Regions from separate parts of the Desulfonatronovibrio hydrogenovorans DSM 9292 genome, predicted to be linked through region 2. Evidence: predicted binding sites of a transcription regulator. Region 2 holds the regulator's gene; the other holds the start of a gene.
The links. Region 2 encodes sigma-54, which starts transcription at its own class of promoters, with help from an activator protein. Its sites were predicted from a motif close to CTGGCACGGNNNNTGCTT; they were not measured.
Positions count from the first base shown of each region.

Region 1 (15,131 bases), on a different contig from region 2:
ATGCAACTCCGCCGATGATCAGGGCTGCCAGGAGATCAAAGCCGAAAAGCCAGGCAATAACAAAGCTTCCACCGAAGTTCAGCCCGATGTCCATGACTCCGACTTTCCAGATCCTGCGGGAGATGTTGATCAGCCTGGCCAGGGGAAAGTGCAGTCCCAGCAGAAAAAAGAGCAGGATGATGCCCACCCTGGAAATCTGGTCAACAATATTCAGTTCAGAATCTGAAAGAAGGCCGGCCAGGACAACGCCGAGAAAGATATAGGCCAGAAGAGAAGGAAGCTTGAGGCGCTGAAAGATATAGCTGGCAAAGAAGAACAGCAGGAGCATTGCCCCGCCGAGCAGAAACAGGTGTTCAGTATGCTCCATTCAGGCCCGTCCTTGCAAAAAATAATTGTGGATCTTCGATGCTAGGTGGAATTACTGCTTACTTTTAAAAGAATCCCCATCAGAAATGTCAGGGCACCATAATTGTCCACTGGAAAAGGGCGTTCACGGTTTTAGCTGCTGGCCGGTACCCTGAAAGTGGTGACAATTTTACTCAAAAACAGTTAGCTGGTATATTGGCATCAGCATTAAATCAATGCCCAGGGAACTTTTAGATTTTTTTTATTTTTTCTGCAAACTAAGGAGTCTGACCTGTGAGGGGCATGTTTCATAACAGCCAGGGCCGGCCGCGTTTCTGGCTGGACTGGCCCGAGGAATCATTGAACAATGATCAGCAGGTATTGTCCTGGTCAGAACCTGGATCAAACATCTGCCTGGATCTTCACGGCAATCCTGCAGATGCATCCCTGGTTGTCTTTTCCGACGGCAACCATCATATGGCCCTTAAAGACTGTCTGGATCTGTTTCAGGAACAGAACTCTGAGCTTGAAGGCATATTCTATCTGACCACTCCTCCAGGCCCCATTCTTAAGCTGCTAAGCAAAGGCAGCATCAAACTGGGCAACCTGCAGCTCAAGTTCTCTCCCCATGTCTTTATCAGTCCCCCTGGTGTTCTGGATAATCTGGTCAAACAGGGCTGGATGGCCGATCATTTACCATTTGTCCGCAATCAGGGCAATGTCCTGCTGGTCAGAAAGGGCAACCCTAAAAAAATCACCAGGGTCAGGGACCTGGCTCAAAAGGATGTCAGGATTTTTCTTTCCAATCCCAGGACGGAACAGGCAAGTTATCAGGCCTACACCCGGACCCTGGAGGCCCTGGCACCTGGCCCGGATTTTGTCCAGAGCAGGGTCAGGTCCGGGCAGGTGGTCATGGGCAGAAGCATTCACCACCGGGAAGCCCCGCAGGCATTGGTGGACGGTGTGGCTGATGTAGCAGTGGTCTTTTACCACCTTGGGCTGAGATATATCCGCATCTTTCCGGAACTATTCACCCTGATTCCCCTGGGCGGGAGTATTGAATCACCTGACCCACTGCCGGGAAACGTGATCAGCAGGACCCATATGGGCCTGATCCATGGCGGGGGTCTGTGGGGCCGAAAACTGATCTCGTTTCTGGGGTCAGCAGAGGCCATGGAGGTCTATCAGAGGCACGGCCTGTGCAGGATGGTCCAGGAGCCATGTCCATGAAATCTCAGGCAGCAGGACCTGCCCAGGACAACCTGGCCGGCAGCCCCGGTCTGATTGATGGGGGACAAGTTCATGCCTTGGACCTGGAGGTTTCAGCCAGGGCTCTGCAGCTTTTTCCTGATGGGCAGGAAAAAGCATTCAGGTCGGACTCATCAGCTTGAACATCCTGTATTATCAAAGGATTTTTAAGGGTTAAATCCTTGGCCGGCGGTCTTTCAACTTCCCTGCATATCCTTTTGAACGAAGTGTCGGACAAAGGAGCTCTTCTCAGACCTGCTTCCTGGCGGACCACAGAAACCAGGGCTTCCAGCCGGCCCGGATCATAGTCCATGAAAAGCTCCTTGAGCTTGCCCTGGACAGCACTTTTTCCGCTTTTGGCCCCCAGCTGGATTTTTCTTTTCAAGTCCAGCTGTTCAGGGGCAAAAGGTTCGAATAGTTCAGGGTTTTTGTACAGAGCGTCTGCGTGCAGCCCGCTTTCCACGTGAAATATCTTTGAACCGACAATGGGCCGGTGCTCGTCTATTCTGATTCCAGCCAGGTCTGCCACCAGATCGCTCAAGCCGGGCAGCCAGGTCAAATCGTATTTTTGGTGGTCTGTCCTGAAAACCAGCCAGGCCAAGACCTCTTCCAGCCGGGCAATGCCTGATCTCTCTCCTATTCCCAGAACACTGACATCTGAGTAATCGCATCCAGCTGAAAGGGCTGACACGGCATTGGCTGTTGCCATGCCAAAATCGTTGTGTCCATGGAAGGCAAGGGGCATGTTCAGGGATTTTTTGAACCCGGCAATAATCCGGCCAGCACTGGTCGGCTCAAACAGCCCCACACTGTCCGAGAGTCTGATTCTCCATACGCCCAGATCCCTGGCCATCCTGGCTGTGTCCAGGGCAAAGGTGGGGTCAGCCCTGGATACATCCTCAAGCCCCAGGGAAATCCTGGCGGTCATCTCTCCGGCCTGGCTCAGGGTTTGTTCAAGACGCTGCAAAAGGGTGTTTCGGTTCAGCCCCAGTCTCTTTTCAATGTGTAAATCAGAAACAGGCAGGGCAGTATTGATGATATCCGGACCAAGGGCATCAGCCATTATCAGGTGTTTTACCCTGAACGGGGCCCACACGCTTATCTCCGGCTTCAGATCAAAGGCGGCTGTGTAATTGATAAGTTCCCGCAGCTGGCTGTCTTCTCCGGCCAGTCCCACTTCCACCTCATCCACACCCATCTTGATCAGCAGATTGAGGATCCTGAGTCTGGCCTGATTGCCGAGGTACAGGCCGAAGCGCTGTTCACCTTCTCTTAAAGTGGTATCTATAAGCATAAGTTTCTTAAAGCAATATTTGTGCCGCGATTCCGGTCCAGGTTTCTGCTCCTGCTCCAGGATCCGGTCTGATTGCCCTCCAATCTTCCGGTCATCCTGATCTGCTGGGCCTTGGTTCCCAAACTGGCGCTCATGACGAAGATCCGGTTCATCCATTGATTTACAGGTTCTGTCAAGTCTTAAGCAAAGCAGCCCCGTATTTTGAGCAGCCCTTAGCAGATGGACCAGAGTACTACACAGACTCTTCTATTTTGTCGGTCTGACCTACAATTTTGAAGTCTTTTATAGAGGCAGAGGCTGAAGCTGTTTTGAAGATAATGATAAAAAAACAATAAAAACAAGATAGTTATCTCCGGGATGTCCGGTTGTGGTCAGCATGGCACGTCCTTTGCCTTTTAGAGAGGTAAATTCAAACCAGGAGGAATTACTAATGCGTAAAGTTGCAATCTACGGAAAAGGGGGAATCGGAAAGTCCACCACAACCCAGAATACTGTGGCCGGGCTGGTGGAGCTGGATAAAAAGGTCATGGTGGTGGGTTGCGACCCCAAGGCCGACTCCACCAGGCTTCTTCTGGGCGGTCTCAGTCAGAAGACTGTTCTGGATACCCTCCGGGAGGAGGGTGAGGACGTGGAATTGGATGATGTCCGGCTGCCCGGATTCGGCGAATCTCTATGTGTGGAATCGGGCGGACCTGAGCCCGGGGTAGGCTGCGCAGGCCGGGGCATAATTACATCCATCAATCTTTTAGAGCAGCTGGGTGCATATGAAGAGAACCAGGATCTGGACTACGTGTTTTATGATGTCCTGGGGGACGTGGTGTGCGGAGGATTTGCCATGCCCATCCGGGAAGGCAAGGCCCAGGAAATCTACATTGTTGTGTCCGGGGAGATGATGGCCATGTATGCAGCCAATAATATCTGCAAAGGCATCAAAAAGTTTGCTGATGCCGGAGGAGTCAGGCTGGGCGGGCTGATTTGCAACAGCCGGGCCGTGGACAATGAAAGGGAAATGATCGCTGCTTTTGCCAAGAGGCTGGGCAGCCAGATGATCTACTTTGTTCCCCGGGATAATGAAGTGCAGCGGGCTGAGATAAACCGCAAGACCGTTATTGACTACAGTCCGGAAAGCGTCCAGGCCGGACACTACCGGAGTCTGGCCAAGGCCATAGACAGCAATGAGATGTTTGTGGTGCCGGACCCCATGCACACTGATGAGCTGGAAAAGATACTCCTGGACTACGGACTGCTGGACGCCTGAGGAGTGGCGGCTAATGGGGTCAGCCGGGCAAGACAGCCGGAAGTTCTGACCCGGGTGGTGAACAATGACCGGAACATCCAGTCAAAAGACCTGGAAAGCACATAAACCAATACAGTAACCCAGGGCATCCAAACGGCTCAGATGATCCATTGCCCTGAAACACACTGATAAGATGATAAACAGAGGAGAATCAAGATGCTTATGATCAGAGCCATAGTCAGGCCGGAAAAGACCACGGAAGTTATGAAATCCCTCCTTGATGCGGGTTATCCCGCCCTGACCAAGGTCGAAGTGGCCGGCCGGGGAAAGCAGCGGGGCCTGAAGCTGGGCCAGGTGGTGTATGATGAACTGCCCAAGGAAATGATCATGATGGTGGTTCCGGATGCGGACAAGGAGTTTGTAGTCCGGGCCATCATGGACAGCGCCCGCACCGGTGAAGGCAGTTTTGGAGATGGAAAAATCTTCGTTTCTCCGGTGGATGAGGTGTACACGGTTTCCACCGGGGTCAAGGAAGCCTGAGCAGGCAGCAACCAAAAAAACAGGAAAATTAAATTCATCAGGTGCCCAGTTCAGGCTGAGCATAAGGAGAGGATCATGAAAGAAGTTCTGGCCATTGTTCGGGCCAATAAGATCAATCAGACCAAAGAAGCTTTGGTGGCTGCCGGGCTGCCTTCCTTCACCGGCAGCAGGTGTGTGGGCCGGGGAAGACGCCCGGTGGACTTTGAGACCCTTGAGGCCTTGAACCGGGACCCGTCCATGGGAACGGACGTGTTGCCCGGCCTGGCCCAGGGAGCCAGGCTCATTCCCAAAAGGATGCTGAGCATGGTGGTTCCCAAGGAGAGGGTCAAGGAAATTGTAGAGGTGATCATCAAGACCAATCAGACCGGAACTCCCGGCGACGGCAAGGTGTTTGTCCTGCCGGTGAGCGACGTATTCAGGGTGAGGACCAGGGAAGAAGGCCTTGATGCCATTGATGAAATGAAAGGATGACCTCAAGACCTGACATTGCCTGCAGCTGGGGCTGACAACATACCGGAATATCAAACAGGTGCTCAAGTGTTTCCCCAGTTCCTGACCTTTTATTTATCTAACTTTTGTCCTGCTGATCCGGCAGAAAGGCAGAAAAACCGGAGGATGTATGTCCGACTTGAAAACTGGCCCGGGCGTAGACCTGGACGAATTCATTGAAGAAACAATCAGTATTTATCCGGCCAAGGTGGCCAAGAAAAGACGGGGCCATATGCTGGTCCGGGACGGGGGCCAAGAAGGTCTGAATCAGACCATCAATGCCAACGCAAGATCGGTTCCCGGGATCATCACCCAGCGAGGATGCTGCTATGCAGGGTGTAAAGGAGTGGTCATAGGTCCCTACGGAGACATGGTCCACATCACCCATGGTCCGGTCGGATGCGGATTCTACTCCTGGATGACCAGGCGTAACCTGTTCCGACCGGGACCGGACAAGAAAAATTATTCCCAGTACTGCTTTTCCACGGATATGCAGGAGCATGACATCATATTCGGGGGAGAGAAGAAGTTAAAACAGGCCATCAGGGAAGCTTATGAGACTTTCAGGCCCAATGCCATCAGCGTCCATGCCACCTGTCCGGTGGGGCTCATAGGCGATGATGTTGCAGCTGTGGCCAGGGAGGCGGAAAAGGAACTGGGAGTCAAGGTCCTGGCCTTTAACTGCGAGGGGTACAAGGGAGTCAGTCAGTCGGCAGGTCATCATATTGCCAATAACAGGCTTTTTTCGGACGTGGTCGGGACCAAGGACCAGGCTGTTGAAGGCTATTCAGTCAATGTCCTGGGGGAATACAATATCGGCGGAGATGCCTGGGAGATAGAGCGGGTCCTGGAAAAGTGCGGCATAAAGGTGGCAGCCACCTTCAGTGGAGACGGCAAATACGAAACCATGACCTATGCCCACATGGCTTCCCTTAACCTGGTCATGTGCCACAGATCCATCAACTATCTGGCTGAAATGATGGAGACCAAGTACGGCATACCCTGGGCCAAAGTCAATTTTATCGGGATCAGGGCCATGTCCAAGTCCCTGCGCAAAATAGCTGCTTTTTTTGATGATCCGGAGCTCACCAGCAGGATTGAACAGGTCATTGCAGAAGAGGAAAAGCTCGCCCTGGATGGCATTGCTCCGTACCGGGCCAGGCTTGAAGGCAAGACTGCCATGCTGTTTGTGGGAGGCTCCAGGGCTCACCACTACCAGGACCTGTTAAGGGATCTGGGCATGATTCCTGTGGCTGCCGGATATGAATTCGCCCACCGGGACGATTATGAAGGAAGACAGGCTCTCAAAGACATCAAGCTGGACGCGGACAGCCGGAATATTGAAGAGCTCAAGGTGAATCCAGATCCGGACAGGTACCGACCGAGGCTTTCACCTGAAAAGCTGGAACAGCTGGAAAAGGACAAGGTTCTGAAGAGCTATGACGGCATGCTCCCGGATATGCCCCAGGGCACTCTGGTGGTGGACGACATCAGCCATGTAGAACTGGAACGGCTCATCCTGACCTTAAAGCCGGACCTGCTTTTGTCGGGCATTAAGGACAAGTACATCATTGAAAAGTTCGGAGTCCCCAGCAAACAGCTTCATAACTATGATTATTCCGGGCCTTTTGCAGGCTACAGGGGAGCGGTCAATTTTGCCGGGGAGATCGACATGATGATCAACAATCCGGCCTGGAAGCTGGTTTCCAATCCGTTCAAGAGAAAACCCCTGCTCCAGGCCGGACTGGGTACTGATCAGTAACGCAGCCATCAAGGCCTATCCAGGGCCGGCCAGGAGCAGGAAACCTGTTCCTTAGTCATATTATTAAAACCAGAGTATCAAGGAGAAAGAAAGTGTTAAGCCATACACCCAAGGAAATGACCACCAGGCAGGCTCTAAGAGTCAACCCGGCCAAGACCTGTCAGCCCATAGGGGCCATGTATGCTGCCCTGGGCATCAACCGGTGTCTGCCTCACAGCCACGGGAGCCAGGGGTGCTGTTCATACCACAGGAGCCACCTGACCAGACACTACAAGGAGCCGGTCATGGCCTCCACCAGTTCTTTTACCGAGGGTGCCTCGGTCTTCGGCGGAAGCCCCAACCTGCGTCAGTCCCTGAAGACCATCTTTCAGGTCTATGATCCCGATGTGGTGGCCGTGCATACCACCTGCCTGTCGGAAACCATTGGAGACGACATACCCACCATTGTCAAAAAGGCCGCGGACGACGGCATCGTGCCTGAAGGCAAGTGGGTCATCCATGCCAGCACCCCCAGTTATGTCGGATCGCATGTGACTGGTTTTTCCAACATGGTCAAGGGGATGGCCAGCTATTTCACCAGGGAGTCGTCAGTCAAACACAAGGACCAGGTCAATATCCTGCCCGGTTATGTTGAACCTTCGGATATGCGCGAAATAAAGGGCATGGTATCGGAGATGGGGCTGAAACCGCTAGTCTTCCCGGACACTTCGGATGTCCTGGATACACCCAAGACCGGTGAATACCACATGTATCCCAGAGGCGGAATAACTGTTCCGGACCTGATGAAGACCGGCTCCAGCCTGCACACCATGGCCCTGGGGCAGTTTTCTTCGCTGGATGCGGCTTCCTATATGGATCACAAGGCTAATGTACCCTTCACCCTGGTGGACATTCCCATCGGGGTCAAGGCAACAGACAGGTTTCTGCAGGGGATCATGGATGCCACCGGGGCTGAACCCACCGGATCCATGCTGGATGACCGGGGAAGGCTGGTGGACATGATGACCGACTACCAGCACTACCTGTATGGAAAAAAAGTGGCCCTGTGGGGTGATCCCGACCAGGTCATAAGTCTGGCTGAATTCCTGGTGAGCATGGGTATGAAGCCGGTCTACCTGGTCACAGGGACCCCGGGCAAGGTCTTTGAAAAGAGGCTGACCTCAATCACCAGTGACGGCAATTTTGAACCGGTCATCGCCCAGAATCAGGATCTGTTTTACCTGCATCAGCTGATCAAGAATGAACCAGTGGACCTGCTTATGGGCAATACCTACGGCAAATACATTGCCAGGGCTGAGGACATCCCGTTTGTGCGCTACGGGTTCCCCATCCTGGACCGGGCCGGGCACAGCTATTTCCCATCAGTGGGATATCGGGGCGGAATGCATTTGCTGTCCACTATTGTCAACACCATTCTGGACCGCATGGACCGTGACGCTCCTGAGGAGCGGTTTGAGCTGGTATTATAGATGGGCCGGCCTGGATGAAATAGAGCAGCCTGGAAAAGCCGTAGACCAGAAGAATTCAGTAACCAAGCAAAAACAACAGGAAGCAAAATGGAAGCCAGGATCCTGAAGACAAGAAAAAAGCAGGTTTATGAAAAAGGCTCAGCAGCCTTTGACATGGAATGCAACAAAAACAGCCTGGCCGGAGCAGTCAGCCAGAGGGCCTGTGTCTTTTGCGGGTCCAGGGTGGTCCTGTACCCCATAGCAGATGCCCTGCACCTGGTTCACGGGCCTGTGGGCTGTGCAGCCTATACCTGGGATATCCGGGGGGCCCTGTCCTCCGGACCGGAACTGCATCGGCTGAGCTTTACCACCGACCTGCAGGAAAAAGACGTCATCTTTGGGGGAGAAAAGAAACTGCACCAGGCCCTGGTGGAGCTCATTGACCGGCACAGACCAAAGGCGGCTTTTGTCTATTCCACCTGTATCGTGGGCATCATCGGAGATGACCTGGAAGGGGTCTGCAAAAAAGTGGAAGCAAAAAAGGGCATCCCAGTCATCCCTGTCCAGTCAGAAGGGTTCAAAGGCAATAAGCGGGCCGGTTATTCAGCTGCCTGCAGGGCCATGTTCCGCCTGGTGGGCACTGGTGAAACCAGTGGCATACCCCGGGTCAGTGTGAATATCCTGGGAGATTTCAATCTGGCCGGGGAGATATGGATGATCAAGGAGTATTACCGGCGGATGGGGGTGGAAGTGGTGGCCTGTATCACCGGAGACGGCAGGGTAGATGAACTGAGGCGTTCTCATGGCGCGTCCCTGAACCTGGTCCAGTGTTCCGGGGCCACTGTTGAGCTGGCCAGGATGATGCAGGAAAAGTACTCCATCCCTTATAAAAGGGTCTCTTACTTTGGAATAGAGGATATGGCCCAGGCCCTTTATGATACAGCGGACTTCTTCAAGCAGGATGACTCCGGGATTCTGGCCCGGACCAGGGATCTGGTCCGGGAGGAGCTGTCCATCCTTCAGCCCGCCCTCCAGGAGTACCGCAGGGACCTGGAAGGCAAAAAAGCAGCCATATATGTGGGCGGAGCATTCAAGGCCTTTTCCCTGATCAAGTGCTTCCGGCACCTGGGCATGAAGGTGGAGCTGGTGGGCTCCCAGACAGGGACCAAAGAGGAGTACCAGGAAATGGCCGGAATGTGCGATCCGGGCACAGTGATTGTTGACGATTCCAACCCGTCTGAGCTGGCCCATTTCATCAAAGAGAGGGACGTGGACATTTTTGTGGGCGGGGTCAAGGAACGGCCCATAGCCTACAAGCTGGGAGTGGGGTTCTGTGATCACAATCATGAGCGTAAAAAAGCTCTGGAAGGTTTTCAGGGCATGCTCAACTTTGCCAGAGAAGTCCATTCCACGGTTATGAGTCCGGTATGGCGCTTTGTGCCCAGGAGGGCTGCCAGGTATGCCGGAGACGGACAAGAGACCTAGCCTTTTGGGGTACAGGAAAAGAAAAAATCAACCCAGGGAGAGTAAAGATGCGCGGAGGATCAGTTCCATATGTTTCCACCACCAATGCCTGCAAGCTGTGTACACCCCTGGGAGCCGGGGTTGCCTTCAGGGGAATAGAAGGCTGCGTACCTTTTCTGCACGGTTCCCAGGGGTGCGCCACATACATGCGCAGATATATTATCAGTCATTTCCGCGAGCCTGTGGACATAGCATCTTCCTCCCTGGGCGAGAGGGAAGCCATTTACGGGGGAGGACCCAACCTGATGCAGGGTCTTTTGAATGTCATGGATAAATACCAGCCCGGGGTTATTGGAGTTGCATCCACCTGTCTTACTGAAACCATCGGCGACAATATGCCCATGATTCTGTCCCAGTTTAAAAAGGAATTCCCGCGGCCGGACATGCCCCAGCTGATTCATGTGTCCACCCCCAGCTATGCAGGTACCCACATGGACGGTTTCCATGCAGCAGTCAAAGCGGCCCTTGTCCACCTGGTCCGGGAGTGTCCGGACCATTCCGGAGTGAATTTATTTCCGGGATTTGTATCACCAGCTGATATCAGGCATTTAGCCGGTATTCTTGATGATTTTGAGATTAGAGGCATAATTCTGCCGGATATTTCCGAGACCATGGACGGTCCCATCAAGGAGGATCTGGAAATGATTCCTTCCGGCGGTACCCCTGTCCGGGATATCCAGTCCATGGGTTCAAGCCGGGCCAGCCTGGAGTTTGGAGCCTGCATCAAAGATGAACTCAGTTCCGCCCTGTGGCTGGAAAAAGAGCACCAGGTTCCGGCATACAGGCTGGATATGCCCCTGGGACTCAGGGCTACGGACCGGTTCATGGATGTCCTGGCAGAGGTCAGCAAAAGACCAGTGCCCCGGAAACACTTCCTGGAAAGGGGACGGCTCATTGATGCCTATGTTGACGGGCACAAGTATCTATTTGGAAAAAAGTGTCTTGTATATGGAGAAGAGGATCTGGTGGTGGGCCTGGTTTCCCTGCTGGCTGAAATCGGGGTCAGGCCGGTGCTGGCTGCTTCCGGGGGCCGGAGTGGAAAGCTGGAGCAGGAAGTATCCAGAGTTTGTGCCGGAATACTGCCTGAACCTCCCAGGGTCCTTTCCGGGGTGGATTTTTACCAGATTGTGGAACAGGCCCGGGAGCTCAAACCCGATCTGGTTGTGGGCAACAGTAAAGGTTACCGGGTGGCTTCCAGAGAGTGGAATATTCCCCTGATCAGGGTGGGATTTCCTGTTCATGACCGGTTCGGAGCTGCCAGGATCAGACATCTGGGATATGCCGGAGCCCATGAGCTGCTGATGAGGATCGTTAATGCCATTTTGGACAAAAAGCAGACTGAATCAGAGATCGGCTACGGTTACATGTAGAGCCTGAATGGCAGTGGCTGCTGCCCGGTCCTGTCCAGGCCATGATTTTCAGGGATGATCCCGGAAGTCAAGGCTGCAAGGGCGGCCCCGGATGTTTCAGGCCTGCCAGGTTATCAGTAAATAACATAGTAAAAATACTGGAGAAAAAAAATGAGCAATCCGGATAATTCCAGCCACCCCTGTTTTAATGAGAAAGTCAAAGGCGGCTGCGGCCGGGTTCATCTGCCTGTGGCCCCCAAATGTAATGTCCTGTGCAATTTCTGCAACCGCAAGTTTGACTGTGTGAACGAGTCAAGGCCCGGGGTGGCCTCGGCCGTACTTTCCCCGGTTCAGGCCGTAACATATCTGGAAAAGGTCATGGAGAGGATGGGGAATATCACTGTGGCCGGCATTGCCGGTCCAGGAGATCCCATGGCCAATGCTCCGAAAACCCTGGAAACCATGGCCAGGGTCAGAAAGGCCTTTCCGGATCTGCTGCTTTGTTTGTCATCCAACGGTCTGCACCTGCCTGAACATGTCCGGGAGTTGAAAAGACTGGGATTGACCCATGTAACTATTACTGTGAGTGCGGTTGATCCGGAAGTTGGGAAAAAAATCTATGCCTGGGTCAGGGACCGCAAGGTAGTCTACCGGGGTCTGGAAGGTGCCGGGCTGATCTGGTCCAGGCAGCAGGAGGCCATTTCCAGGCTCAAGGAAAATGGAATGCAGGTCAAGGTCAACTCCATACTTGTTCCCGGGATCAATGACAGGCATATGCCGGAGATTGCCCGTACTGTTGCCGCACTGGGAGCTGATCTCTTCAATCTGATTCCGGTTTTTCCCAATCCAGGCACAAAGTTTGAGAACATAACCGAGCCTGGCAGGCATGAGGTTGATTCGCTGAGGGAAACGGCCGGCAGGTATCTGCCCCAGATGACCCATTGCCAGAGATGCAGGGCTGATGCTGTGGGGCTGCTGGACAGGGACAGGTCTTTGGAAATGGCACCTTTGGTCCGTAAGATTGCTTCCCAGGCTGCCTGTCCGGACCAGTCAAGGCCATATGTGGCAGCTGCCTCCAGGGAAGGCATGCTGGTAAACCAGCACCTGGGCGAGGCCAGGAGTTTTGATATCTGGGGTCAGAAGGAAGGTTCCTATGAGCTGCTTGAAAAAAGGCAGGCCTCGCCTCCTGGGGGAGGACCAGGCAGATGGCGTGACCTGGCCCGGATCCTTGGAGACTGCAGGGCAGTGCTTGTAAATGCAGTGGGAGAATCGCCCAGGCAGGTCCTTTCCTCCCAGGGGGTCCAGGTGGTGGAGACAGATGGCCTGGTGGAGGAAGTTTTGGAATGGATTTACCAGGGCAAGGATGTTTCCAGGCTTAAACCTGCCGGGGCCAAGGGATGCTGCACCGGCGGCCTGTTCGGAGGGTGCGGGTAGAACAGGTGGTCACAGGGATCCACCAGGAACCAGGCCAATGGCCTGCCAGGCCCGGGGTTGTAAAAAGTTGCGGTTAAAATGGCTCCTGGCCTGGATAGCCCTGGGCTGGACCAGCATCCTGATGGGCTTAACAAACTGTTGAAAATCTCCCAATGGCTGTGTTGCTCAAAAAAAGTGGATCTTCGACGTTAGGCGTGGAATTGCTGCTCACTGTTTTTTGTTTGCCCCGCTTTTGGCCGGGATTTTTCTAATATCCGCCAAAGGGGGATATCTGCCCCCTCCGGACTCTTAACTATTTGGTTTGAGGAGTTATGCGTATATTTTTTGATTGTAAGAGTATATGGAGAAACCAACCTGTTTTGCGGTCCGGTTTCCCCCTGTTTGGCGTATTTAAGAAAACTCACCAGCCTGACGCTCTTGGCATACAAAAAAAGTGAGCAGCTTGTTTTAAAAGAATCCACATGAAACGTCGGGGAACCTAAAAAGTTCAAACTCTTACGTATGGATAAGTACGCTGCGACCTTGAACTTTTTTTGTTTCCTGCACTTGGAATTTTTGAACAGCCTGCCTGATAAGGACTTTTTCACACTGTTAAGACCGGTTGGAGATAATAACCAGCTTTTGCCGGTCCACTCCTGAACCAGGACCGGGACAGGCTGATGAGCAGCGGAGAATATCATGAACCACCTGGTCTTTGTCTATGGGACCTTGAGACAGGGCTGTTCCAATCATGGCCTGCTTAAGGATGAGAAATATCTGGGAACCGCCAGGACAAAGGACAGGTACGCCCTATATGTTGACGACTATCCCTACCTGGTCAAGGATCAGCCCCGGTCCAGGGTCAAGGGCGAGGTCTATCAGGTCAGTACCCAGGGACTGGCCCGGCTGGACATCCTGGAAAACCATCCCGCCTGGTACAAGCGGGAAAAAATCCGGGTGTGCCTGGACATGGGAGAGGTAATTCTGGCCTGGATCTATTTTTTCCCGACAGCCAGGGGGAGGCTGGTCAGCGGGGGGGACTATCTTCAGAGCAGCCTTGGCTGCAGCCGAACCGGACATCAGGCCCTTAAAGAGGAAGAATAGGTTCAGCACCGGTCCAGGGTGAAAGATGAACTCATCTTCAGGCTAATCTTTTTCCCGCATGTCCAGGCACAGGATATGCTTCTGTCCGTTCCGGGTGCTGAAGGTCATGGATATGGTCCGGCACAGGGTTCCGGTGGCCAGGGATATATAGGGATCAGTTATGAACCTGTCCAGCCCGGCCTGGATGTAGACGTAATAATCTTTCAGACAGTGATCGTCCCCTTTTTCCGCCGGCCGGAAAAGAAACCTGCTTTTTCGCTCCCGGACAAAGCCCCTGTTGACTACAGTGGGTGAAACCTGCCTGCCTGACTCATCCAGCACATAGGCACATTCAATCACTTTACTGGACTTGATCATTTTTTTGAGCTGGCTTTCCAAGTCCATATCCTGGCCACTGCTGAGCCCGGAAAGGATAGAAAAACTTAAGGCCTGGTAGTTGCTGAATTTTTGTTTCCTGGCCTTGATCCTCTTAATGACGCATTTGAAAAAACCATCTCCAGTCTCTCTGATTTTATCTTCAATTTTGTCAAAATCTACATCGAGAATATTCTGGGGTCTGGCGAAAAAATAGCCTTGAAAAAGGTCGGTCCCCAATTCCAGAGATTTCAGGACCTCCCGGGGGTTTTCAGTTCCTTCGGCCAGGACCATGACTCCAAGCTGATCAGCCAGCTTGACCACGGCCTTGATGATTTCCTGTTTGTAGAACTGGGAGTGAATGTCCTTGATCAGGGAGCGGTCAATCTTGATGATATCCGGTTTAATGATTGAGACCCTTTCCAGATTGGAATGGCCGGCCCCGAAATCGTCAAGGGCTATGAGAAAGCCGTGCTCCCGGTACATGGAAATGAACCTGCACAGCTCGGAAAAATCCCTGACCCTTGATTCCACCAGCTCAATGACGATGTTCCTGGGATCGATTCCATGATCCCTGACCATCCTTAAGAAATTCCCTGACCCCACTATTCCCTTGTCAACCATTGAGGTGTCAAAGTTGATGAACAGCAGCAGGTCCGGATGCTGCTGGTGAACCGGCCTGAATGCAGTCAATGCGGCCTTTCGGCAGGCCCTGTCTGTTTCTACTGTTTTGTCAAAATGCTCTGCAGCAGCAAAAAGAAGACAGGGCTGGACGAGGTTTCCGGATATGGGATCCAGGCCCCTGCTCAAGGCTTCCAGGCCGATTATTTTTTTCTTTTTTATGGATACCACAGGCTGGAAATGGGTCATCAGGCTCTGTTTCCGGATTATAAGATCAAGGTTCAAGTCTGGGGTGGTGGGCATGATACTGAAGTCCTGAATGTTAAATAAGGGTTGTCTGATTCAGGCTTGGGGCTAGCAAGGTTCGGGCCATTGTCCAGTAGGGCCAAGGGCTTTTCCCGGG
Region 1 covers NZ_JMKT01000002.1:22,376-37,506, reverse strand. Annotated here, with positions in the region: gene P771_RS15975 (cation:proton antiporter) at 1-367, opposite strand, end outside; gene P771_RS0100820 (substrate-binding domain-containing protein) at 649-1,575, shown strand; gene P771_RS15970 (LeuA family protein) at 1,646-2,887, opposite strand; gene nifH (nitrogenase iron protein) at 3,318-4,145, shown strand; gene P771_RS0100790 (P-II family nitrogen regulator) at 4,341-4,664, shown strand; gene P771_RS0100785 (P-II family nitrogen regulator) at 4,740-5,135, shown strand; gene nifD (nitrogenase molybdenum-iron protein alpha chain) at 5,284-6,915, shown strand; gene nifK (nitrogenase molybdenum-iron protein subunit beta) at 7,032-8,384, shown strand; gene nifE (nitrogenase iron-molybdenum cofactor biosynthesis protein NifE) at 8,472-9,848, shown strand; gene P771_RS0100765 (nitrogenase component 1) at 9,896-11,257, shown strand; gene P771_RS0100755 (radical SAM protein) at 11,408-12,670, shown strand; gene P771_RS0100740 (gamma-glutamylcyclotransferase family protein) at 13,349-13,753, shown strand; gene P771_RS0100735 (EAL domain-containing protein) at 13,796-15,031, opposite strand.
Region 1: a site for sigma-54 is predicted at 3,264-3,281, ahead of nifH (nitrogenase iron protein). Genes of this name have one in related genera too.

Region 2 (15,131 bases):
AGGTGGAGTGAGCTGATGAAAACCAAATTTATTTTTGTTACTGGAGGGGTTCTTTCTTCATTGGGCAAAGGACTGGCTGCGGCTTCCATCGGAGCCCTGCTTAAGGCCAGGGGGCTCAAGGTCACCATTCAGAAGCTTGATCCCTACATCAATGTCGATCCTGGAACCATGAATCCTTTCCAGCACGGAGAAGTCTACGTCACCGATGACGGAGCTGAAACCGATCTGGATCTGGGCCATTACGAACGCTACCTGGATCAGCCCATGGGCCAGATTAACAATTTCACCTCCGGCCGCATCTACCACTCGGTCATCACCAAAGAACGCAGGGGCGACTATCTGGGCGGCACTGTCCAGGTCATCCCCCATGTGACCGATGAAATCAAAGATGCCATCAAGAGCGTAGCCCAGAACGGTGAAGACGTGGCCATCATTGAAATCGGAGGTACTGTCGGAGACATTGAAGGCCTTCCGTTTCTGGAGGCCATCAGGCAACTGCGGGGGGAATTGGGAAAAGAAAATGTACTGTACATCCACCTGACTCTGGTCCCTTACATCAAGGCCGCCGGGGAACTTAAAACCAAGCCCACCCAGCACAGCGTCAAAGAACTGAGAAGCATCGGAATCCAGGCCGATATAATCCTCTGCCGGTCAGAAGTGGACCTGGATCAAGACATAAAATCCAAGATCGCCCTGTTTTGCAATGTGGACCGGGATGCCGTGTTTACAGCCAAAGACGTTAAGAGCATCTATGAAGTCCCCATGGCTTTTTATGAAGAGGGAATTGACCAGAAGATAGCCATCATGCTCAAGTTGCCAGCTAAAAATCCAAACCTCCAGAAATGGGAGGATATTGTGCTTCGCCTGCACAACCCCGGTCCCAAGGTAAACATAGCTATTGTCGGGAAATATGTAGACCTCAAGGAATCATACAAGAGTCTGCACGAATCCCTGGTACATGCCGGACTGGAGAATCAGCGGGAGGTGGTGCTCAGATATGTCAACTCAGATGGCATCACCCCGGAAAATGTTGCTGATCAACTGGCAGGACTGCAGGGAGTACTGGTCCCCGGAGGATTTGGATCCAGGGGAGTTGAAGGAAAGATCCTGACCATCCGTTACGCCAGGGAAAACAAGATCCCATTTTTCGGAATCTGCCTGGGCATGCAGTGCGCAGTTATTGAATATGCCCGCAACGTGCTCGGGCTGGACTTGGCCAATTCCCAGGAGTTTGATCCTGTCACCCCTCATCCGGTCATTTATCTGATTAAAGAATGGTTCGATTTCAGGAACAATGTCCTCCAGAAAAGATGTGAAAAGAGCGAAAAAGGCGGTACCATGCGTCTGGGAGCATACCCCTGTGTAATCAAACCGGATACCAGGGCCTTTGAAGCGTATCAGACCGATCATATTATGGAAAGACACAGGCATCGATACGAATTCAATAAAGAGTATGCTTCAAGGCTTGAGGAACATGGGATGGTTTTCAGCGGCCAGTCTCCAGATGAGTGCCTAGTGGAGATAATTGAACTTAAGGATCATCCATGGTTTCTGGGCTGCCAGTTTCATCCGGAATTCAAGTCCAATCCCATGCATGCTCATCCTTTATTCAGGGAATTTGTCCGGGCCTCAAGTCTGACTGGCAAGGCTGGCTAAGACCCCTTGCAGGACCAATGAACCAAGCCTCAAGCCCTGCATCTGACAATATCGACAACAAAGCTGGGAAGTATCCCGTTCATAGCCCGGATAAATTGAGGTGAACCACGATATGCTTGATATTTTCACTGCCAGCCGGAGAAACTTTTTCCTGATCCTGGGACCGTGTGTCCTGGAAGGCCTGGAAAAAGCCCTGGACATAGCCCAGACCATTGCTGAAGTCAGCCGGAGCCTGCAGGTACCGGTTGTATTTAAGAGTTCCTTTGACAAGGCCAACCGGACCTCAGGACAGAGCTTTCGCGGTCCCGGAATAAACCAGGGACTGGAGTGGCTTTCAAAGATCAGATCCAAAACCGGGCTGCCAGTAATAACTGACATCCATTCACCGGACCAGGCTGAGCCTGTAGCCCAGGTTGCAGATATAATCCAGATCCCGGCCTTTTTATGCAGGCAGACCGATATCCTGCTGGCTGCTGCCAGGACCGGAAAAATCATCAACATTAAAAAAGGACAATTCCTGGCGCCATGGGATATGAGTCAGGCTGTGGACAAGATCAGTTCTGCCGGGAACCAGCGGATCTGGCTCACAGAAAGGGGAACCTGCTTTGGATACAACAACCTGGTGGTGGACTTCAGGTCCCTGAAGATTATGGAGGACCTGGGATTTCCTGTGATTTTCGATGCCACCCATTCAGTCCAGATTCCAGGGGGCAAAGGCAGTTCCTCTGGCGGTCAGAGGGAATTTGTTCCGGTTCTGGCCAAGGCAGCTGCTGCTGCCGGGGCCAGGGGGATCTTCATGGAAGTCCATCCCGATCCAGATCAGGCTTTGTGCGATGGACCAAATTCATGGCCCCTGGACCGTCTGAAACCTTTGGTCAAAACTTTGCTCAACATAAGGCATGCTGCTCAATCCTGAGGTTGTCACCAAAAACAGACTTTTACGGAGTCCGGTTGATCAAAACAGTGCCGGAACAGGAAACCTATGACCAAACAGGGCATCAGGGCTGTTGCAGCCAGAATAAAGATCCTGATCCTGGATGTGGACGGGGTCATGACCGATGGAGGTCTTTATTATGACCACCAGGGCAAGATTACCAAACGTTTCAACGTCCAGGACGGACTGGGAATAAAGCTTGCGCAGTCGGCCGGATTGGGCTTGGCTGTAATGACCGGCCTCAGTTCCTCAGCCGTGGAAACCAGGGTCAGGGAACTGGGCATTGAACACTACTTTCACGGATTCACTAGAAAACTCCCTTTGATTCAAAACCTGGCCAGGGATACAGGCATTTCCTGCAATGAAATGGCCTATCTCGGCGATGACTGGGTAGATGCTTCCCCCATGCTGGAAGTTGGTTTGCCCATGGCTGTGGCCAATGCCCAGCCGGAAATAAAAAACCTGGCAGCATGGATCAGTTCGGCTCCAGGAGGAAACGGAGCAGTCAGGGAGGCAATCATGTTCATCCTTGAATCTCGGGGCGACCTTGAAAACCAATGGCAGAACTGGATATCATTTCATGATTAAAAAAATTGCGCCTGCCATTTTCAGCATTGGGGTCCTGTTCTTTCTTTTTGTGCTCTTCTGGCAGCAGGGACCAGGACCAAGAATCACTGACATCAGCAGACAGATGGAGGTTGACCTGAATATCCTTGATCTTCATCTGGTCCGGGGTGAACAGGGAAAGTCCCTTTGGGAACTGGTTTCTGCTGAAGCCGGCTATCTCAGGGATGAAGATGTTTTGATCCTTACCAGCCCGGAGATAACTTATTTTGCCGGAAATGATGATGGGCCTCTAGTTATCAGGGCTGTTCATGGGCGGTACGACCAGACAGAAGAGGTGATCCATCTGAGGGAAAGTGTCCGGGCCGAGCATCATGGTATGGTTGTGGATTCAGACAAGGCCACCTACCGGGCTGATGACAGTTTTATCCTTCTGGAAAACAACGTAAAGTTCAGAGGAAGAGGAATCATGATGGAAAGTCCTGTGGCGCACGTCTTTTTGGATGAGGACCGGGTAATTGCTCTGGGTGGGGTCAGCACCCGCCTGCACTGATGACCTGTTGCAAAAACTTCTCCAATATCCTAAACATTAAGGCATCAGACTGATGCAGCTTCCCTGCAGCGGCTGAAAACCGGATCTTGTCCGGCTTGTTCAGGAAATCCAATGAAAAAAAATTTTTTATTTCTGCTCATCACAGGTCTAACCAGTTTTTTATTTGCACTTCCGGCCATGGCTGAGCAAAGATCTGCCACCGACATAACATCGGACAAGATGACCTACGCCGGTCAGGAAAACATTGTGATCTTCAGTGGCAATGTTCATGTTGTCAGACCCGACTTCGAACTCTGGTCCAACGAGCTGCACGTTTTTCTAAAGCCTGACCAGGATTCGGGCCAGGCTGGAGATGACCAGCAGGACAATATTGAAAAGATAATTGCCAAGGGAGATGTGCTCATTAAAAGCGAAAACAGGGAGGGCCGAAGCCAGACCCTGACTTATCACCCAGACCACGAAACAGCCAGACTGGAAGGAAATCCGGTTCTGCTGGAGAACCAGAACAGTGTTGAAGGTGAAGTCATCATCCTCAACATGCAAGACAATACATCAGAAGTACTCAGTGGGCCGTCCAGAAGGGTCAGGGTTATTTTTCACTCGGGTTCAGATAATGATGAATAAGAATCAGGCTCATAGTTACAGAGCTGTTGACGTTCACAAGCAATACGGCAAGAGACTGGTGGTCAAAGGAATTTCCCTTGACATTAAACGGGGTCAGATAGTCGGCCTTTTGGGCCCGAACGGAGCTGGCAAGACAACGACGTTTTACATGCTGGTGGGCATTATTTCCCCCAGCAAGGGTTCGGTTGTTTTTGACAAAGAAAACATAACCAATCTTTCGCTGTCCAGGAGATCCGGCCTTGGCATCAGTTATCTGCCCCAGGAAAGCTCCATTTTCAAGAAATTGACTGTGCAGGAGAACCTGATGCTGATTCTTGAATACACTCACAAGGATAAAAAAAAACGGACAGAAAAAGCTGAAGAACTGATGAATGAATTGGGAATCTCTAAACTTGCCCATCAAAAAGCCTCCTTTTTATCCGGCGGGGAGCGCAGGCGTCTGGAAATCGCCAGGGCCCTGATCAAGGACCCGAAATTTATTCTGCTTGACGAACCTTTTGCCGGTATCGACCCCATTGCAGTGGACGACATTCAGAAAATAATCCTCCGGCTGAAAGAAAAGAATATCGGCATCCTCATTTCCGATCACAACGTCAGGGAAACCCTGCGCATCTGCGACAGAGCCTCCATCGTACATGACGGGCAGGTCATTCTGGATGGAGTGCCTGAAGAAATCATTGCCGATACCAGGGCCAGAAGCATTTACCTGGGGGAATCTTTTTGCTTGTAATTCCAAGATGGATCATCATAATATATAATTATTCCGCCGGCCTCTTGATGCCTGAACATATCCTAAAGAACCAGAAGCGGATCACTAATCAACCTTTTATTTTCCGGATGAATCTATGGCCCTGGAACTAAGACAAAACCTCAAGCTCACTCAGCAGCTGGTCATGACTCCCCAGCTCCAGCAGGCCATCAAACTTTTACAGCTTTCCAGGCTGGAACTGCTGGAGGTTGTCCAGCAGGAACTGCTGGAAAATCCCATGCTGGAAGAATTACAGCCAGTTTCCGAGGAAGAGCAGGAAAGACAGGCCCTCAACGACAAGGACCAGGGAGCCAAGCTGACCAGCGAAGAAAAAGAGATCATTAATAACGCTGACTGGGAAGATTATCTGGGAGAATTTTCCAGTACCTCCAAGCAGTCCGGTTCAAGGGAATGGGAAGTACCAGAGGAAATGCAGAGCTATGAAGCAAGGTACTCTGCCAAACCATCCCTTGAGGGTCATCTCATGTGGCAGCTTCATCTCCAGAACCTGACTCCTGATGAAACCAGGATCGGAGAGGAAATTATCGGCAACATTGACTCCAGGGGCTATCTGAAGGCCACTGTCGAGGAAATCGGCCGGTCCTGCAGTGTTCAGGAATCTCTGGTGGATCAAGTCCTGGCCAAGGTCCAGAATTTTGACCCGGTTGGGGTTGCGGCAAGGGATCTCAGGGAATGTCTGATTATTCAGCTCAAAGCCTTAAATGAAACTGACCCGATTCTTATCGAGCTTGTTACCGAACACCTGGAAGACATTGAAAGGAACCGTCTGGCTCCCCTGCTGAAGAAATTCCGGATCAGCAAGGAACTCATGAAGGAGTACATTGAAGTCCTGCAGAGTTTGGATCCCTTCCCTGGCTCAAGTTACGGAAGCGAAGATGTAATATATATCAGCCCTGATATCTATGTATACAAATACGAGGACGACTTTGTAATTGTCCTTAATGAGGACGGCCTTCCATCAATCCAGCTCAGCCCTTTTTACGAGTCATTGAACCAGGCCCCAAAAGACCGGAAGAACAAAAAGGAAATCGACTACTTCCAGGAAAAAACCCGCTCAGCCATATGGTTGATGAAAAGCCTGCACCAGCGTCAAAGAACTCTTTACAAGGTTATGGAAAGCATCCTCAAATTTCAGAAAGAATTCTTTGTTCACGGAGTCACCAGGCTCAAACCGTTGATCCTTAAGGAAGTGGCCGAAGATATCAGTATGCACGAATCCACTGTAAGCAGGATCACCACCAGCAAGTATGTGTCCACCCCTTTTGGCCTGTTTGAGCTCAAGTTTTTCTTCAACAGTGCCCTGAGCATGGATAGTGGCGGAACAGTAGGTTCAGAGAGCGTCAAGGCTGCCATCAAGAAAATGGTGGCTTCGGAGGATCCCAAAAAGCCCCTGAGCGATGATGCCATTGCCACCAATCTTAAAAAAGAACTGGATGTGAATATTGCCAGAAGGACCGTGGCCAAGTACCGGGCTGCCCTGAAAATCCCTTCATCTTCCAGACGAAAAAAATTTTTCTGATTTTTATCAATCCATACAGAAAGGAGGATCAGCATGCAGATCAAATTCAACTTCAAGAATTTTGAGCCTTCTGAACATCTGAAAAAATACGCTCGTGAAAGATATGACAAGTTGTCCAAGTACCTGAGCGAGATCAATACTGCGGAGCTTCAGGTCAACCTTGAGGTAGAAAAATTCAGACACATCGCTGAGGTAATCCTCACAGCCAAGGACATCCATATTTCAGCCACTGAAGATACTGAAGACATGTATTCAACCGTTGACCTGAGCCTGGACAAGCTTGAGGCCCAGCTTAGAAAACAGCGGGGCAAAGTCAAAGACAAAAAGAAAAAGGCCAGGGAAAAGCAGGTCCGAATGGACATTGTCAGTTTCGGCCCGGTTGACAGCGGCAAAAGAGAACCCAGCATAGTGGCAACTGATCACTACGAGCCCAAACCCATGTCTCTGGATGAAGCGGCCATGCAGCTGGAATCCCTTAACTACGAATTCCTGGTATTCCTCAATTCTGATACAGACAGGATCAATGTGGTGTACAGGCGCAAAAACGGTGATTTCGGCTTTATTGATCCCGGGGCATAAAAGAATCAAGGACGCCTTCTGTCTTGACCAGACCAGTCAACCATCATCCCAACAGTTCGCCTGTCGCAGACAAATGGTCTGCGACAGGCGCATAGCTTATTGAGATATAAATGAACTTAGATAAATACATCCATATAGACCAGATCATCCCGGAACTATCGTCTGGCTCCAAAAACGAGATCCTGGCCGAGCTGATAGCCCCGCTTGTCCAGAAATATGACTTTTTAAGCCTGGACAAGGTGTATGATGTCCTGCTGACCAGGGAAAATCTTGGTACTACCGGTATTGGAGAAGGCGTAGCAATACCGCACGGCAAGCTTGACGACCTGGAAGAGGTCCTGCTGGTGGCTGGAAGAAGCCTCAGGGGAGTGAATTTTTCAGCCCTTGACCATAAACCGGTCCACATTTTTTTCATGGTCCTGGCTCCTGAAAAAAGCGCTGGCAAGCATCTGAAAATCCTGGCCTACATATCAAGACTTTTGCAGGATCCGACTTTCAAAGAGTCCTTTATGCGGGCTCAAGACAGGGAAGAGCTATGGAATCTGATAACCAAGGCATGACTCAGCCCGGCCTGCAGCAAACGTCTGTTGTTGGCCAATATCCTTTGCTCATTGTCACCGGGCTGTCCGGGGCCGGCAAAAGCACTGCCCTCAATGTCTTTGAAGACCTGGGATTTTTCACTGTGGACGGTCTGCCAGTCAGTCTTGTTCCGTCCATCCTTGCTCTTTTTGCCCGGGAGAATCCCAAAAATTACCGGGGACTTGCCCTTGGAATGGATCTGCGTCAACCTGACTTTGCCACAGATTGGATAAAGGTCAGACAGGAATTGGACCACGCCGGGACCTGCCTTCAGATCATCTTTCTTGAAGCCTCGGCCAGCGTCCTGGTCAGGAGATACGCCACCACCAGGCGCCCACATCCTTTAGAGTCCAGAAATATTGGCCTTGAGCAGGCCCTGGATCAGGAAAGAGATGTCTTGGAGCTGATGCGTAACGATGCCCATCTAGTCATTGACACTTCCGGATTCTCCATCCATGATCTGCGCCGGGTTATCCAGGAAAAATGGGAGTGTCTTGATCAGAGCTTTGCAGGAATGAGGGTCCATCTCATCTCATTTGGCTTCAAATACGGAGTCCCTTCAGAGGCAGATATGGTTTTTGATCTCCGATTTCTTCCAAACCCTTTTTTTGACAAAGACCTGCGGCCCATGTCAGGTAAGGACATAAACATCGCAGAATATGTTTTGGCCCGGAACCCTGGAGCGGAATATCTGACCAGGACCAAGGAGTATCTGAATTTCCTTGTGCCCATGTTCGCTGATGAAGGAAGATACAGGCTTACCATATCCATGGGCTGTACAGGAGGAAGACATCGCTCAGTGGCTGTGGTCGAAGCTCTTTCCCCTTTTCTCAAGAATCTTGGATATCTGGTTTCCATCGAACACCGGCATCTCAACCTGGGCTGACGTGCCGGATAATCTTTTCTGGAAAGGATATGATCGGGATAATTCTGGTTACACACGGCAATTTCGGTGAAAGTCTGCTCAGTGCCGCTTCAATGATCATGGGGGACAAAGAAAGCTGCCATGCCCTTGGTGTGGACGTTTCCAGACCCATGGACGAAATCATTGAAGAATTAAAGAAAAAAGTCAGGGAACTGGACAGGGGTGATGGAGTCCTCATTCTAACCGATATGTTTGGCGGAACCCCTACCAATATCAGCCTGTCTCTTTTAAGCCACGGACAAACAGAGGTCATTACCGGGGTCAACTTGCCCATGCTCCTGAAGGCTCTGGGCGGAAGGACCAGAAAACTGCAGGACCTGGCTCAGGAAATAAAAGGAGCCGGCAAACAGGGCATCCTGGTGGCAGGTGACGTCTTGAAACGTCAGATCCCAGGGACAGCCAAAAAGGCCGGATGAGTCATGTTCTGGGTCCGCATAGACAATCGTCTCATTCATGGACAGGTTATTGAAACCTGGATCCCTTTCACCAGGACCAAAAGCCTGTTGGTAGTTAATGACGAATTAGCTTCAGACCCGATCAGACAGGAAATAATGGGTTTGGCAGTTCCTCAGGGGGTTGAGATTATCTTTGCCCAGGTTAATGAGTCCATTGACTTGATCAGAAAAGAATTCAATGACAGGATGTCCTCGCTGTTCATTCTTTTTTCCAAGTGTTCCGATGCCAGACAAGCCTTTGAAAAGGGGCTCATGTTCTCTTCCATCAACATCGGCAATCTTCATTACGGACCAGGCAAAAAACAAATATGTTCCCATATCGCTTTGAGCCGGGACGACTCCTCCTGCCTGAAATTCTTCAGCAAAAAGGGGGTTAAACTTGATTTCAGATGTGTACCCCATAAACAGATCCAGGTGGATGAATGGTAGATTATGAAGTATTAGGCCCCCACTGGACGATATTTCTGAGCGGTTTTTTTTTGCTCTGTTTTCCCTGACCAGATTTTCATTAAACTTAGGCTTCCTGGACCGGCCTCTGGTGGTGGGTTTTTTCATAATCCTGCTAACAGGTCAAATCTTTCCGACCATGTATGTGGCAGCCTTTTTTGAACTGCTCTGGATTGACCTGATCCCGGCCGGAACTTTTATTCCTCCCAATGCCATTTTCTGCGTGGCAGCCACCATGGTGGTGGTGGAAATATACAGCCTGTCAGACACTTCTCAGATATTCCCGATCATGGTCATGACCATACCCGTGGCCATCCTGTTCTCAATTCTTGAAGGCAAACAGCGTAAAGCCCAGAACAAGAACTACAATATCATTCTCCAGCAGAGTAGAAAGACTGCTGCGCGCTATAATCCCCAGTCAATGATCAATTCATCCTTGATCCAGCTGTTGCTGATTTATCTGACCGTGGGAACTGCTGCGATATACGGCCTGGTCTTTATTTATGAGCATTTGAGCCCATACCTGGTCCACAGGGACTACCTCTCCTGGCCCCTTCTGCTGCTCATGGCCTCCATCAGCGCCCTGGCCGCCCTGCGCATCAGAAAGGCCTACTTCTCGCTGGTGCTGGGGCTGACCTTGGTATCAGGCTATCTTGCCTGGCAGATATTCCTGGCCTGATTCAGAAGCCCAGACCATCTTCAACAGCAATTACCATGGCTCGAACATGGTGATGAGCTTTTTTTTCCAGCCTGAATGCCTGAAGTGTTTTTAGCAGGCCTTCAATCTCTTCGTTGTCAACTCTGGCCTGGACCACTGTAAAACTGCCTGGAAAAACCTGAGTCCCAAAGTGCTTTCCATCTGACCCTTTGCCCTCCACCATGGGATAGCGGATGTAATCCTGGACATCACATTCATCCAGAATGGCTTCAATAACGTCGGTATATTCAAAGCGAAAGCTTATCTGAACCAGCTTCACAACCATCCTTCCTTTACTGCCGGGTTGCGGCCATCAGGCTCGGACTCAAGCCATAATTTTCGGCCAAGGATATCTGACCAGCACAAGCTCATGCCTTTCTGCCCATTTTCCCCAGCAGGAAATTCTGGAGCTGATCATAGAGGGTATAGACTACCGGGATGACTATCAGGGTCAGGGCCGTGGAAGTAAACAAACCGGCCACGATTGAAATCCCCAGAGGTGCTCTGGCTTCTCCACCGGTTCCAAAACCCATGGCAATGGGCATCATTCCAAGAATGGTAGAACAGGCAGTCATCAGCACCGGCCTGAACCTCTCCCTGGCAGCCTCCTGAGCAGCGTCAAAGGGTTTCCTTCCTCTGGCCACCAGAATGTTGGTATAGTCAATCAGCAGGATGGAGTTCTTGGTCACCAGCCCCATGAGCATTATCAGTCCGATAAAGGCATAAACATTGAAATTCATGCCCATAAGCCATAGAGAACCAAATGCTCCGACCGTGGCCAGGGGCAGAGAGGTCATGATGGTCAGGGGGTAGATAAAGGATTCAAACTGGGCCGCCAGGACCAGGTATATGAAGATAATGGAAAAAATAATGGTAATGGTCAAATAGTAAAATGATTCCTCAAACACCTGAGACATGCCTGCCAGTTCATAGTCAGCCTGGGGAGGGAGTTCCTGATCAAGATAGCCGGACAAAAGGTTGACTGCATCGCCCATGGCAACGCCAGGAGGCGTGGATGCGGAAATCGTGGCCGACCTGATTCTGTTGAATCTGTGAATCTCGCTGGGGCCAACGGTCTCTTCATAGCTGATCAAGCTATCCAAAGAGACCAGCTGGTGGCTGCTGTTGCGGACATAAATGCTTCGCAGAAAATCTGGACTCATGCTTCCCCGTCCAAGGACATCGGTGATGACATCATACCGCTCAGCCATCCTCTCAATTTTGGAAATGTCAACTTCACCCAGGAGATACCGGAGGGTATTGGAAATCTGAGTTACAGAAACTCCCATTTCAGCAGCTCGTTCCCGGTCAATCCTGACGTCGATCTGAGGCTTATTGAGTTCAAGGTTAGTCCTCACCCCTACGAACCACTCCGGTTTCTGACGCATCCATCCCATAACCTGATCCTGCAGCTGATCCAGTTCCACCAGATCCGGATTCTTCAATACTATTTCGATGGGAGAACCTCCAACCCCGCCCGGGGTGAGTTCCAGTACAAAAGCTCGACCATCAGGTATTGAACTCAATATCCCCCTGAATTTCTGCATGACTTCGCTTTGATGCAGCTCCCTGTCCTGCCTGGGAGTAAGGGTGACAAAGGAAATACCCCTGCTGGGCTGGCCCGGCCCTGCCGGTCCCATACCCACGGCCAGGAACTGATGGCTTACATCAGGATCCCTGGCCAGTTCAGCCTCGATTTTTCTGGCAAATCTATCGGTTTCTCTGATGGTGGAACCTTCAGGGGTTTCAAAAACCAGCATGAATCTGGATCTGTCCTCGTCTGCCTGAAATTCCTGAGGTATGCTCATCAAGGCGGCCACTCCCAGACCAAAGGCCATCAGAGCAATGACCACCACCAAGCCTCTTCTCTTAAAGGCCCCTTTCAGTATCCATACATAAATTGACTCAAAACGTTTGAGATGACGCTCGGACAGATCAAAAAGAAAACTACGGCGTTTCTTGTATCTGAGCAGCCTGGAGCAGAGCATGGGGGTAAGGGTCAGGGCCACAAAGGTTGAAGCAAAGACTGTAACCGCTACGGTCAGTCCGAATTCAAAAAAGAACCGACCCACAATCCCACCGGTAAAGGCCACTGGAATGAAGACCGCGGCCAGGGAAAGGGAATTGGCCAGGGCCGGAAAAGCAACCTCGGTAGTCCCGACTCTGGCTGCAGGCATTGCGTCAGCCCCGTTCTCCATGTGATAAAAACTGCGTTCAAGGACCACAATGGCGTCATCAACCACGATGCCGATGACCAGAATAAGGCCCAGCATGGTCAGCACGTTTATACTGAATCCCATGACATTGATAAAGGCCAGTCCGATCAGCAGGGAAGTCGGGATGGCCAGGGCCACCACAATGGTGCCCCGTCCGCTGCGCAGAAAGGCCAGAACAACAAAAATCACCAGAAAAGCTGCTATCAGGATCGTGACCTGCAGGTCCCTGATGTTTTCCTTGATGTAGACGGAAGCATCCATGGCCTGGCGGTATTCCAGGCCGGGCGGAAAGTTGGCGGACAGCTCTTGGACCCTGTCCCGAACCAGGTCAGCCAGGGCTACCGTATTGGCTCCGGTCTGTTTGACAATGCCCAGACCAACTGACGGCTCTCCTGAGAATCTTGCTATCTGCCGGTCACTCTCAACATCGTCCACAGCCTGACCTACATCCGAAAGCCTGACCGGAGAGCCGTCCTGATAGGCAATGATCAGGTCGTTGAACGGGGCAGCCTCGGAAAACTGACCTCTGGTTCTGATCAGGAATTCCCTGGAAACACCCTCAATCCTGCCTGAGGGTATATCAACATTCTCCCTTTGAACCGCATCCACAACATCTTGAACCACCAAATCACGGGCAGCCAGCTTTTCCGGATCTATCCTGATCCGGACGGCATAGTTTCTGGCCCCTCCAACCATAACCTGCCCGACCCCGCGCAGAGTTTCCAGCTGGGGTTTCAGGATATTGTCCGCATACTCGGTTAAACGGACTTCATCCCAGCGCTCATCACCAACCAAGGCTATCCACATTATGGCCTGGGAATCAATGGAAAGCTTTCTGACTATTGGGGATTCCGCATCCTGGGGAAGCATTCTTCTGGCCCGCTCTACTGCATCCCGCACATCCTGAGCCGCCAGATCCTGATCCCGCCAGAGTTCAAATTCAGCCACTACCTGACCAAGACCATCACCTGCTGTTGACACCAGTTCCTTAAGCCCTTCTATAGCATTGATCTCTGCTTCCAGCGGGTCGATTATCTCCTGTTCAATAATCTCTGGCGCAGCCCCGGCAAGGACAACTGAAACACTGATGACCGGGAACTCCACATCCGGGTTCTCCTGTACAGGCATCTGCAGATAACCGTATCCGCCAAAGATGGCGAAGACCAGAAAAATGACAATGGTCAGTACAGGTCGTCGAATGCAAAGATTCCAGATCACTGCTGGCCACTCCTCAAAGCTCCGGATCTACTGTGATCATTGTGCTCAGAATAATGAAGAAAGGCTGCGTCATTACCAAGATCTGATCCTGTCCAGTCAGGACCCAGATCCTCCACCACCCTGATCCTGGAGCCGTGATTCAGGTTCATATGCCCGGAAACAACTACCTTCTCGCCTGGCTCAAGCCCTTCAAGGACTTCGACAAGTCCGGGTCTACGCTGCCCGGAACTGATCTTCCTGCTTTCGACCTGCTCTTGTTGTCCGTCCACAACAAAAACCAGATATCCATCTCTGGTAGCCACCAAAGCCCTTTCCGGGATGACCATGGTGTCTTCCAGCAGGCCAAGGACAAGAACAGCTGGAGCAAAGGATCCGGGCTTCAGTCCGTTGTCACTGTTATCAATGGACGCCTTGACTTCAAGTTTCCTGGTGGACTCTTCCACCGACGGACTCACAAAACTGACCTTGCCCCTGAATACTCCATCTTCATGAGCAGCGGTTTCAACTATAACCGTTTGTCCCATTTTGACCCGGGCCGAATACTTTTCAGGAACCATGAACAATATTTCCAGGAACTCTGTCTGGTAAATACTGGCCAGGATCTGCCCTGTGGTTACAAAGGCTCCGGGATCCATCAACCGTCTTGACACATAGCCTGAAAAAGGAGCCCGGATCACAGTATCAGCCAGTTCTTCCTTGACCAGCTCCACCTGGGCAACAAGCCTTCTGACTTCTGCCTGAGCAGCCTCAAGATCTGTTTTGACCCGGTCAAACTCATTTTCAGAAACAACACTCTGTTCAAACAGAAGTGCAAACCGGTCATGGTTACGCTGGATATTTGCCTGTCTTGCCCTGGCTTCTTCCAGAGCAGCCCTGCTTGAAGAAAGACGGCGCAGGTGCTTTTGTTCCTCAATTTCAAAGAGCAGTTGATTCTTGCTTACAAAACCTCCCTCCTGGAAATGAACCGCCTTTATCCTTCCGTCTACTTCAGGCTTAAGGTCCACTTCCTGAACAGGTCTCAAAGTACCCAGTCCTCTGACCGTATCCATCAGGGTCATGGAAACAACCGGGGCCACCTCTACAGCTGTTGCCGGACGCTGGACCTCTTGTTCCCCATCCTGAACCTGCCTGGATGTGTTAACAAAATAAAGCAGCCCTGCCGCCACCAGTGCGATAAAAATCGACCAGGGGTTGATAATTTTCTGAAAAAGACCCTTATTTTTTTCTGAAATAAGAGGCTGATTATTGTCTTCCCGGTGCATTTCTTCTCCCATGCAGGGGCCAAGACTGAAAAATATCAGGCCGGCCCTGTCAATGCATTCAGATCCAAACGTACTGATGGCTCATAGGCCAGGCTGAACAGCATCTTGTGGACCCGGCCTTAAAATGATCTTTT
Region 2 covers NZ_JMKT01000008.1:483,966-499,096, reverse strand. Annotated here, with positions in the region: gene pyrG (CTP synthase) at 16-1,656, shown strand; gene kdsA (3-deoxy-8-phosphooctulonate synthase) at 1,769-2,572, shown strand; gene P771_RS0103740 (KdsC family phosphatase) at 2,639-3,178, shown strand; gene lptC (LPS export ABC transporter periplasmic protein LptC) at 3,171-3,707, shown strand; gene P771_RS0103725 (LptA/OstA family protein) at 3,819-4,331, shown strand; gene lptB (LPS export ABC transporter ATP-binding protein) at 4,324-5,061, shown strand; gene rpoN (RNA polymerase factor sigma-54) at 5,177-6,619, shown strand; gene hpf (ribosome hibernation-promoting factor, HPF/YfiA family) at 6,653-7,198, shown strand; gene P771_RS0103705 (PTS sugar transporter subunit IIA) at 7,309-7,758, shown strand; gene rapZ (RNase adapter RapZ) at 7,734-8,663, shown strand; gene P771_RS0103695 (PTS sugar transporter subunit IIA) at 8,693-9,118, shown strand; gene P771_RS0103690 (PTS sugar transporter subunit IIB) at 9,122-9,586, shown strand; gene P771_RS0103685 (PTS sugar transporter subunit IIC) at 9,597-10,283, shown strand; gene P771_RS0103680 (PG0541 family transporter-associated protein) at 10,285-10,581, opposite strand; gene P771_RS0103675 (efflux RND transporter permease subunit) at 10,670-13,735, opposite strand; gene P771_RS16335 (efflux RND transporter periplasmic adaptor subunit) at 13,732-14,997, opposite strand; gene P771_RS0103665 (hypothetical protein) at 15,117-15,131, opposite strand, start outside.